DNA from 2 places in the Micrococcus sp. 116 genome. Region 1 is predicted to be linked to the other one. Evidence: riboswitches for the same ligand, from Rfam matches in the RefSeq annotation. Region 1 holds a riboswitch; the other holds the start of a gene.

The links. Region 1 has a riboswitch for thiamine pyrophosphate ahead of CITRIK5_RS02655 (FAD-dependent oxidoreductase). Riboswitches for the same ligand answer to the same signal wherever they lie in the genome.
Region 2: linked by a shared signal. The riboswitch ahead of CITRIK5_RS08210 (thiamine ABC transporter substrate binding subunit) and the one ahead of CITRIK5_RS02655 (FAD-dependent oxidoreductase) in region 1 are both predicted to bind thiamine pyrophosphate.

Annotation. Positions count from the first base shown of each region.
Region 1 is NZ_LR732370.1:562,107-567,166, reverse strand. Features, by position in the region: gene moeB (molybdopterin-synthase adenylyltransferase MoeB) at 1-246, opposite strand, end outside; gene CITRIK5_RS02665 (thiazole synthase) at 243-1,061, opposite strand; gene thiS (sulfur carrier protein ThiS) at 1,065-1,307, opposite strand; gene CITRIK5_RS02655 (FAD-dependent oxidoreductase) at 1,304-2,473, opposite strand; TPP riboswitch at 2,467-2,597, opposite strand; gene thiE (thiamine phosphate synthase) at 2,619-3,362, shown strand; tRNA gene CITRIK5_RS02645 (tRNA-Arg) at 3,449-3,521, shown strand; gene thiD (bifunctional hydroxymethylpyrimidine kinase/phosphomethylpyrimidine kinase) at 3,718-4,557, opposite strand; gene CITRIK5_RS02635 (hypothetical protein) at 4,631-5,060, shown strand, end outside.
Region 2 is NZ_LR732370.1:1,763,017-1,768,076, forward strand. Features, by position in the region: gene CITRIK5_RS08195 (bifunctional proline dehydrogenase/L-glutamate gamma-semialdehyde dehydrogenase) at 1-238, opposite strand, end outside; gene CITRIK5_RS08200 (agmatine deiminase family protein) at 370-1,419, shown strand; gene CITRIK5_RS08205 (AI-2E family transporter) at 1,385-2,671, opposite strand; TPP riboswitch at 2,718-2,823, shown strand; gene CITRIK5_RS08210 (thiamine ABC transporter substrate binding subunit) at 2,890-3,954, shown strand; gene CITRIK5_RS08215 (iron ABC transporter permease) at 3,954-5,060, shown strand, end outside.

The DNA.
Region 1 (5,060 bases):
GCGGTCCACCATGTCGTCGTCGATCACGTGGACCTCCCCCACGCCCGCGGCGGCGAGGTAGGTCAGCACGGGCGCCCCGAGGCCGCCGGCGCCGACCACGAGGACGCGGGAGCGCAGCAGCGCCAGCTGGGCCTCGGGGCCGAAGCCGTCCAGGCTCAGGTGGCGGGCGAAGCGCTCGAGCTGGGTGTCGGACAGTGCGGTGAGGTCGCGGGGCTCGCGGGCGGCGGGGTCCAGGGCGGCGGTCACCGCTCGTCCTCCTCGGCCGTGACCCGCCCGGCCATCGGCGAGGAGGCCAGGGCGTGCTCGCGGCGCGGGATGCGCCCGGCACGGCGGGCGCGGAAGCCCGCCTCGAGCGCGAGCCGGCACGCGTGGGCCATGCGGGCGGGCTCGGCGGCGCGGGTGATGGCGGAGGCGGCGAGCACGGCGTCGCAGCCGGCCTCCATCGCCAGGGCGACGTCCGAGGCGGTGCCCACGCCGGCGTCGAGCACGATCGGCACGGAGGCGCGGGAGACGATCAGCTCCAGGTGTGCGCGGTTGAGGATGCCCAGCCCCGAGCCGATCGGCGAGCCCAGCGGCATGACGGCGGCGGCGCCGGCCTGCTCGAGGCGCAGCGCCATGGCGGGGTCGTCCGAGGTGTAGGCCAGGACGGTGAAGCCGTCGGCGGCGAGCCGCTCGGTGGCCTCGAGGGTCTCGACGACGTCGGGCAGCAGGGTGCGCTCATCGGCGATGACCTCGACCTTCACGAGGTCGGTCTCGAGCGCCTCCCGGCCGAGCCGGGCGGTGAGCACGGCGTCCCGGGCGGTGTAGCAGCCGGCGGTGTTGGGCAGCACGTCGATGCCGAGGCGGTCCAGCAGCGCGACCAGGCCGTCACGGGTGTCCGCGGACCAGCGGCGCAGCGCCACGGTGGTGAGCGTGGTGCCGGAGGCGACGAGGGCGCCCTCGAGGGCGGTCAGGTCGGTGATGCCGCCCGTGCCCATGATGAGCCGGGAGGCCAGGTCGTAGCCGCCGATCCGCAGCGGCGGGATCGCGGGGGCGGCGGGCGGGGTGCGGTGCTCGGCCATCGCTCAGCCCCCCTGCACCGCGGTGACGACGTCGACCTCGTCCCCGGCGGCCAGCTCCCGGGTGGCCCAGGCCGACCGGGGCACGACCTCGCCGCCGACCGCCACGGCCACGCCGAGCCGCCGCCCATCCGCGGCGGCGCCGTCCTCGCCGATCGCGCGCCCGGTGACGTGCGCGACGACGTCGCGGACGGTGGCCACGGCCAGCTCGGCGGGCTCTCCGTTGAGGGTCAGGGGGAGGGTGCTCATGCGATCTCCTTCAGGCGGGCGTGCAGCAGCTCGAGGATCCGCCCGGCCGCCCAGGGGGCGAGCAGGATCCCGTGACGGTGGAAGCCGGTGGCGACGACGGCGCCCGGAGCCTCGGGCACGGCGAGCACGCGCGGGGCGTCGTCGGGGGTGCCGGGGCGGGCGGCGGTGGTGATCTCGACCAGCTCGCACTCGCGGACGGCGGGCAGGATCGCGGCGGCGTCGGCGAGCAGGTCCAGCACGGCCCCGGCGGAGGTGCCGGCCAGGCCGTCCTCGCGGGCCGAGGCGCCGACCACGAGGGTGCCGTCCGCGCGGGGCACGAGGTAGACCTGGCGCCCGTGGACGAGGCCGCGGACGGTGCGGGTGATCAGGTGCGACTCCCCCGGCAGCAGCTGCTCGGGGCGCACCCGCAGACGCAGCACGTCGCCGTGGACGGGGCGCAGCGGGACCTCGACGGCGGTGGCCGCGCCGCCGATCCCGCGGTGGCCCAGGCCCGCGGCGAGGACCGCGCCGTCGGCGGTGAGGACGCCCCCGTCGGCCAGCGTGAGGCGCACCCCCTCGCCCTCCGGGCCGGCGGCGGTGACGCGTCCGGCCACGAACCGGGCGGCGGGTCCGGCGCCGACCGGGAGCGGGCCGCCGTCGGGTCCGGTCTCGGCGCGCAGGGCGGCGACGCAGGCGGCGGCGAGCCGTCGCGGGTCCACCTGATGGTCGTCCGGGGCGTCGAAGCCGGCGGCCAGGCCCGGGGCCAGGGCGGGCTCGGCGCGGCGCAGCGCGCGGACGGAGACGGGCTCGACCCGGCGACCGAGGATCGAGGCGTGCTCGAGCACGTGGTCCCAGGCGCGGGCGTCCGAGGGGTCCGCGGCCACGATCCAGGCGCCCTGTGCGAGGAAGCCCGTCTCCACATCGGTGAAGGCGGCGAGCAGGTCCACGAGGGCCGGGTAGGCCTCCCAGCCGGCCTGCAGCAGCGGGGCGAGGTCGTCCTGGCTGAACTGGGTCTCGGCGAGCGGCGCGAGCATCCCCGCCGCGGCGTGGGTGGCCCCGGCCACGGCGTGCGGGCGCCCGGCGGCGTCCAGCTCGGGGGCGATCAGGGTGACGGCGTGGCCTGCGGCACGCAGACGCACGGCGGCGGTGAGGCCGATGATCCCGGCCCCGACGACGGCCACGTGCACGGACCGGTCCTCCTCACGGCGGCATGACCCGCATCGAGTGGTGATGGTCGGCCGCGCCGGCGCGGTGCGCCCCTGCGGCCCTCTCAGCCCGGCGTGTGCGGCCCGGGCTCCCATGGAACAGCGGCCAGTCTGCCACAGTGGGCGCATGCACTCCCCCGATCCGCTCCTGATGACCGCGGCCGGCCGCGACGACGGCGGCACCGGCCCCGGCGCGCGCCGCCGCGCCCGCCTCGCCGCCTCCCGGCTGTACGTCTGCACCGACCTGCAGCGGTTCCTGCGCCCGGACGGCACGCTCGACACGGCCGCGTTCGCCGACTTCTGCGCGGCGGCGTTCCGCGGCGGAGTAGACGTGATCCAGGTGCGGGACAAGGCCGTGGACGTGGCGGTCGAGCTGGCCGCGTTCGCCACGCTCGTCCCGCTGGCCCGGGAGCACGGGGCGCTCTCGGCCGCCAACGACCGCGCCGACGTCGCCGCCCTGGCCGGGGTGGACGTGTTCCACACGGGCCAGACCGACCTGACCACCGCGCAGTGCCGCGCCCTGCTGGGCCCGGACGTGGTGCTCGGCCGCTCGTGCCACACCGAGGCGCAGGTGCGCGGCGCCCGCGCGGAGGACGGCCTGGACTACTTCTGCACGGGGCCGGTGTGGGTGACGCCCACGAAGCCGGGCCGGGCCGCCGTCGGACTGGAACTGCCGACCCTCGCCGCACGCCTGGACGCGGAGGACCCGGCGGGGGCGCGGCCGTGGTTCGCCATCGGCGGCGTCGACGCGGACCGGCTGCCCGAGGTCCGCGCGGCCGGGGCGGAACGGATCGTGGTGGTCCGCGCCGTGACGCAGGCCGAGGACCCCGAGGCCGCGGCCCGGACCCTGCGCGCGGGCCTGCCCGGCTGACGCGCCCCGCGGGGAGGTCACGGACGGGCCGTCCTGATGGTGTAGAGTCGACGAGTCCGCAACGCGCTCGACGCGTCGCGACCCCCGCCTCCGTAGCTCAGGGGATAGAGCGTCTGCCTCCGGAGCAGAAGGCCGCAGGTTCGAATCCTGCCGGGGGCACGAGCGAACAGAGCCGGACCCCCGTGGCGACACGGTGGTCCGGCTCTTCTGCGTTCTGCGGACCCGGACGCTCGAGCGGAGCGGGAGGTCCGGGTCACCGGCATTCGAGGCGGGAAATCGACCTCATGGGACGTCCCGAGGTGCGTATTCGCCGGATTTCCCGCCTCGAACGTGTCGAAGCCCGGAGGTCCCGCCCTCAGCCCCGCTGCGCATGACCATGGTCGACGGGCCCGTGCCACGTCGGCCGCGAGGCGTCCCCGACCGCGAGCGCCTCCCCCGCCCGCATCGCGTCGGCCAGCCACGGCTTGGCCCGCTCGAGTGCGTCCTCCCAGCTCAGGCCCGCCCCGGCCAGCGTGGCCAGGGCCGAGGAGAGGGTGCAGCCGGTGCCGTGCGAGGCGCGGGTCGTCACGCGCGGGCCGCGCACCTCGTGCACAGCCCCGTCCACGCGCACGACGGCGTCCGGCACCTCCGCCGCTGCGGCCTCGTCCAGGTGCCCGCCCTTGAGCAGGACCGTCACGTCGTGCTCGGCGGCCAGGCCCCGCGCGGCGTCGAGGGCGGCGTCCCAGTCCGTCGCGTCCCGCCCGGTCAGCCGGGCCAGCTCGGGCAGGTTGGGTGTCACCAGGTGCGCCACCCGCAGCAGCCGGGCCCACGCGGCGCGCCCGTCGTCGTCGCCCACCGCGGTGAGGGCGTCCCCGCTCGAGGCCACCATGACCGGATCCAGCACGACGACGGCGGGCCGGGTCTCCTCGAGCCAGCCGGCGACGGCCCGCATGAGCTCCACCGTGCCGAGCATGCCGATCTTCACGGCGTCCACGGCGATGTCGGCGGCGACCGAGTCGAGCTGGGCGCGCACCACGTCCACCGGCAGCGGGTGGACGGCCTGCACGCCCTGCGTGTTCTGGGCGGTGATCGCGGTGATCGCGGTCATCCCGTAGCCGCCCCACGCGGCGATGGTCTTCAGGTCGGCCTGGACACCGGCGCCGCCGCCGGAGTCGGAGCCGGCGATGCTGAGCACACGGGGGACGGCGGAGGTCATGCGGGGGCTCCTTCGGGTCGGGGCGGATCGGCCGCCCGGGCCGGGCCGATCCCGCCCATGAGAATGTAGTCGCATGTCCCACGTCACAGAGAGCTCTCCCGCGCACCCCGGCCGAGCCGAGGAGTCGGCGCCGCTGCGGCCGACCTCCCCGCTCGGGATCGCCGCCACGTTCATCGGCACCACCATCGGCGCCGGGTACGCCTCGGGCAACGAGATCCTGCAGTACTTCGTGAGCTTCGGCCTCTGGGGCGGCACGGGGGCGCTCGTGATCGCCGGCGCGCTGTTCTTCCTGCTCGCGGTGATCGTGCTGCGGCTGGCGCAGAAGCTGCGGACCACGGACATCCACCGGATCGTGAACCCCACGACGTCGCGCGTGCCCACCTGGTTCGCGGACCTGTGCATCACCACGTCCCTGCTGGGGACGCTGGTGATCATGCTGGCCGGGGCCGGGGCGGCGGTGCACACCGCGTTCGGGCTGCCCTCGCTCGTGGGCTCGCTGGTGA
Region 2 (5,060 bases), 1.2 Mb from region 1:
CCACGTGGTCCACGAAGCGCACGATGAAGTCGAGGCCGCCCGGCTCCTTCAGGGCGCCCGCCAGCTGGCGGGCCGCGAAGTCGGCCTCGTGGTCCCGGGACTCGGCGAGCCAGCGCCGCACCTGCACGACGGCATCGTCGGCGAGGGCGTGCAGGTCGGCGGGGTCGGGGATCCCGCCGGTCGCGCCGAGGACCCGGTCGAGATCGTCGTGGTCCTGGGCGGAGAACATCGCGGTCATGGCCGCACTCTGCACGTGTGCCGGGTCACAGGTCAAACCGCCGCGGCTTCCTGTCAGACGCCTATGCTCGATGGACATCCCCTCGCCGCGCGCCCGCGCGTCGCCGCCGTCTTCCCAGGAGCCCGTCCGCCATGGCCGCCGCCGACCCCGTCCCCACCGACGCGCGGGAGCGCCGGGACGTCGTCGTGCCCGTGCCCGGACCCGAGGATCCGCCCGAGCGGGCCTGGCTCGTCCTGCCCCACCGCCACCCGGTGCCGACGCTGTTAGACGAGACGCGGGACGCCGTCGTGGGCCTGGCCGAGACGCTCGCCGCCGTGCTGCCGGTCACCGTGCTCGCCCACCCGCGCGACGCCGGGGCGGCGCGGCTGATGCCCCCGGAGGTGGACCTGCTGCGCGCGCCCGTGGGCTCACCGCTGCTGGGCCGCACCGGGCCGAGCTTCATCCGCCGCCCCGAGGGCCTGGCCGCCGTCGCCTGGCGCAGCGCCGCGGGCCTGACCGGGACCGGGCCGCTCGACGGGGCGGCCGCGACGGCCGTGGCGGAGGCGGCGGGACTGCCGCTGCTCACGCCCCTGCTGTGCGCCCCGCGCGGGGCCTGGGTGACCGACGGCGAGGGGACGGCCGTGGTGGCCGCGGACCCCGTGCTGGACGGGCGGATCAACGGCGCGTGGACCCCCGGCCAGGTGGCCGCCGAGTTCGCCGCCCTGCTGGGGATCACCCGGGTGCTGTGGGTGCCGCCGGCACCGCGGCCGGACACCGGGCCGTGGGGCGGGCCCGGTCACCTGGCCTCGTGGGTGCGCCTGCAGGGCGACGGCGAGGCCGCCGTGCACTGGCGCGGCGACCGGTTCCACCCCGAGCACCCGTACGCCGCGGCGGCGCTGCGCTTCCTGCAGGGCGCCGACGACGCCGCCGGCCGGCCCCTGCGCGTGCGCACGGTGACCGGGGCGGCGCAGCCCGCCGAGTACGACCCGGCCGAGCGGGGCCCCCGCTCCCTCCTGGACACGCTGCCGCTGGGCGCGGCGGTGCTGCGGCCGGCGTTCGAGGACGCCGCGGGTGAGGAGGCCGCGGCCGCCGCGTGCGCGGCACTGCACCCGGGGCTGCCCCAGCTGTCGTTCCCCGCCCCGCCGCTGCTGCGGCTGGCCGGCGCGCTCAACGACCTGGTGCTGCTCCAGCCTCGCCCGTGACCTCGTCCGTCGCGGGACCGTCGTCGTCCCCGCCGTCCGCCGAGGCGCGGTCCTCATCTCCCCCGTGCGCGTCGGATCGCCAGGCCGCCGGGCGCAGCCGTTCCAGGAGCGAGGACTGACGGCGCTCCATCCCCTTCAGGTCCGAGGCGATGAGCGCGTTGATCCAGCGGGCGTTCGGGTCGGCGTCGATCAGCACGGCCTTGGCCAGCAGCGTGCAGGGCAGCGCGAGGATGGCGCCGAGCGGGCCGAGGACCCAGGCCCAGAAGAGCAGGGAGAGGAAGCTGACGGTGGGGATCACGCCGATCGCGTCGCCGGCCACCTTGGGCTGGATCACGGACTGCAGCACGAAGTTCAGCACCGAGTAGCTGACCACCACCCACAGGAAGTCGGACCAGCCGCCCGCCGCCAGGCCCAGGACGGCCGGCGGCAGCAGGCCGATGATGAAGCCGATGTTCGGGATGTAGTTGGTGAGGAAGCTGAGCACGCCCCACACGAGCGCGAGCGGCACGCCGATCAGCATGAGGGCGATCACGTCCAGCACCGCCACGATCAGGCCGAACACCGTGGTGACCACCCAGTAGCGGCGCACGCCCTGGGCGAACTCGACCAGGGCGTGGCCGAACTCGTGGCGGGCGGTGCTGAGCAGGCGGACGCGGCGTTCGACGTCCATCGAGTCCATCGCCAGGAAGAACATGCCCATGATCACGGTGACGAGCAGGCCGAAGACCGCGTAGACGTTCGTGGCGATCTTCGTGACGGCGCTGACGGCCGTCCCGGTCACGGCGCTCATGTCGATCGAGGCCAGCTGCTGGGACACCATGTCCGGGGTCACGCCGCGCTCGTTGAGCCAGTGCGAGACGTCCAGGACGATCTGCTGGAAGCGGTCCGCGTACTTGGGCAGCTCCGCCACCAGCTCGAGGCCGGACCACACCATCATGCCCCCGAACACGGCCATCACCGCGACGACCAGCAGGACGGTGGTGGCGGCCCCGAGCACGGGGTGCAGGCCCCGGCGGATGAGCCAGGCCTGCAGGGGGTAGGCCACGATCACGAGGTTCAGCCCCAGGAACACAGGCGCCGCGATGGAGGCGATCCCCTGGAAGAACTGCACCACCAGCACCAGGCCCGCGAGCGTCAGAACGATCACCAGCATGCGCGGCCACATGCGGTGGGGGCGGCGGATGTCCCAGTCGGAGGCGGGGCTGGACGAGGCGGGCGGCGGGGTCACCCCCGCGGGCTGTGCGGCGCTCACGCGGGCAGTCTATGCGCGGGCCGGACGGGGTAGGGTCGGGACCAGTCCACATCGACAGGGGAGCGCCCGCGCGGCGCTGAGAGTGCGGTCCGCCGCAGACCCTCGAACCTGCTCCGGTCCGCACCGGCGAAGGAAGTCGAGTCTCCCGGTCGACGTCGTCCCGGGATTCCGGTGGCGGCCTCGTCCCGGCCCCTCTGCCGTCCCAGAGGAGAACCGCCATGTCCCGCACCCCGCACCGCGCCCTCGCCGCCCTCTCAGTGGCCGCCCTCGCCCTCACCGGCTGTTCGGTGTCCGGCTCGTCCGGCGACGGGGCGTCGTCGTCCGCCGCCGGCGCCGGCGGCGAGCCGACGACGGTGACGATCATGACGCACGACTCGTTCAACCTGCCCCAGGAGCTCGTCCAGAAGTTCGAGCAGGAGTCCGGCTACACCCTGAAGACCACGGCCCCCGGCGACGCCGGCAGCGTGGTGAACCAGCTCCTGCTGGCCAAGGACGAGCCCACCGTGGACGGCGTCTACGGCGTGGAGGACCACTCGGCGCACCGCCTCGTCCGCGAGGGCGTCGTCGCCGAATACACCCCGCAGGACCTGCCCGCCTCCGCACAGGACCGGATGGTGGAGGACCGCATGACCCCGGTGGACCAGGGCCAGGTGTGCTTCAACACGGATCCGGCATGGTTCGAGGCCCACGACGTCGAGGCCCCCACCTCGATCGACCAGCTCGACGACCCCGAGTACGCGAAGCTGACGGTCGCCACCTCCCCCGTGGCCTCCTCCCCCGGCCTGGCGCTGCTCGCGGCCACCACGGAGAAGTACGGCGACGACGGCTGGCAGGACTGGTGGCGGGGCCTGATGGAGAACGGGGGCAAGGTCGCCGACAGCTGGTCCGACGCCTACAACTCGGACTTCTCCGGCGGCGAGGGCAAGGGTCGGTTCCCGGTGGTGCTCTCCTACTCCTCCTCCCCCGCGTTCGCCCCCGAGACCGAGGTGATCGAGGACTCCTGTACCCCGCAGGTCGAGTACGCCGGCGTGCTCGAGGGCGCGAAGAACCCCGAGGGCGCGCAGGCGTTCGTGGACTTCATGCTCACCGAGGAGGTCCAGTCCGCCCTGCCCGAGTCGATGTACATGTACCCGATCGACGAGTCGGTGCAGCTGCCCGAGGAGTGGGCGCAGAACGCGCCGCTCGTCGAGGACGCCATCACCCCGGACCCCGCCCGCATCGACGAGCGCCGCGAGGACCTGCTGAAGGAGTGGACCGCCCTGGCCGAGGCCTCCCGGCGCTGATGTCCGCGCTCACCGAGGTCGCGGCCCCCGGCACAGACCTGCCGCGCCGGCGGGCCCGCGGCCGGGGGGACGGGCTCGGCCCGTGGTGGCTGGTGGCCGCCGTCCTGCCGGTCGCCTTCCTGCTCGTCTTCTTCGCGTGGCCCGTGGCGGCCATGCTCTGGCGCGGGATCGGCGGCGACGCCGACGCGTTCACCGGCGCCGTGGACCTCACCGCCTTCGGCCAGACCCTCGCCCGCGAGCGCACGTGGCGCATCCTCGGCCAGACGCTCGGGATGGCCGCCGCCGGCACGGTGGTCTCGGTGGCGCTCGGCCTGCCGACCGCGTTCGTGCTGCACCGGCGTCGCGTCCCGGGGCGGGCCGTGCTCCGCGCCCTCGTGCTCGTGCCGTTCGTGCTGCCCACGGTGGTGGTCGGCGTCGCGTTCCGCGCCCTGCTCGCCCCCGGCGGACCGCTGGGCTTCACCGGGCTGGACCAGACGACCACCGCCGTCGTGCTGGCCATGGTCTTCTTCAACGTGTCCGTGGTGGTGCGCCAGGTGGGCGCGCTGTGGAACGCGCTCGACCCGCGCCAGACCGAGGCCGCCCGCACCCTGGGCGCCTCGCCGTGGCGGGCGTTCCGCACCGTGACGCTGCCCCAGCTCGCCCCGGCGATCGCCGCGAGCGCGGCGCTGGTGTTCCTGTTCTGCGCGTCCGCGTTCGGCATCGTCCAGACGCTCGGCCGGCCCGGCTACGGCACGCTCGAGTCGGAGATCTGGGTGCAGACCTCCGTCTACCTGGACCTGCGGACCGCGGCGGTGTTCTCCGTGCTGCAGTTCGCGGTGGTGCTGGCCGCCGTCGTGGTCTCCGGCGTGACGGCGGCGCGCACCCAGCGGGCGCTGCGCCTGCGGGAGACGCCGCCGGCCCGGCTCACGCGCGCGGACGCGGTCCCGGTGGCCGTGATGCTCGCGGTGGTGGCGCTCGTGGTGGCGCCGATCCTGACGCTCGTGGTGCGCTCCTTCCACACCCGCCACGGCTGGGGGCTGGGCAACTATCGGCTGCTGTCCACGAGCGCGGGCAGCGGGTTCGTGGGCGGGTCGACGCCGGCCCAGGCGCTCGAACAGTCCCTGCGG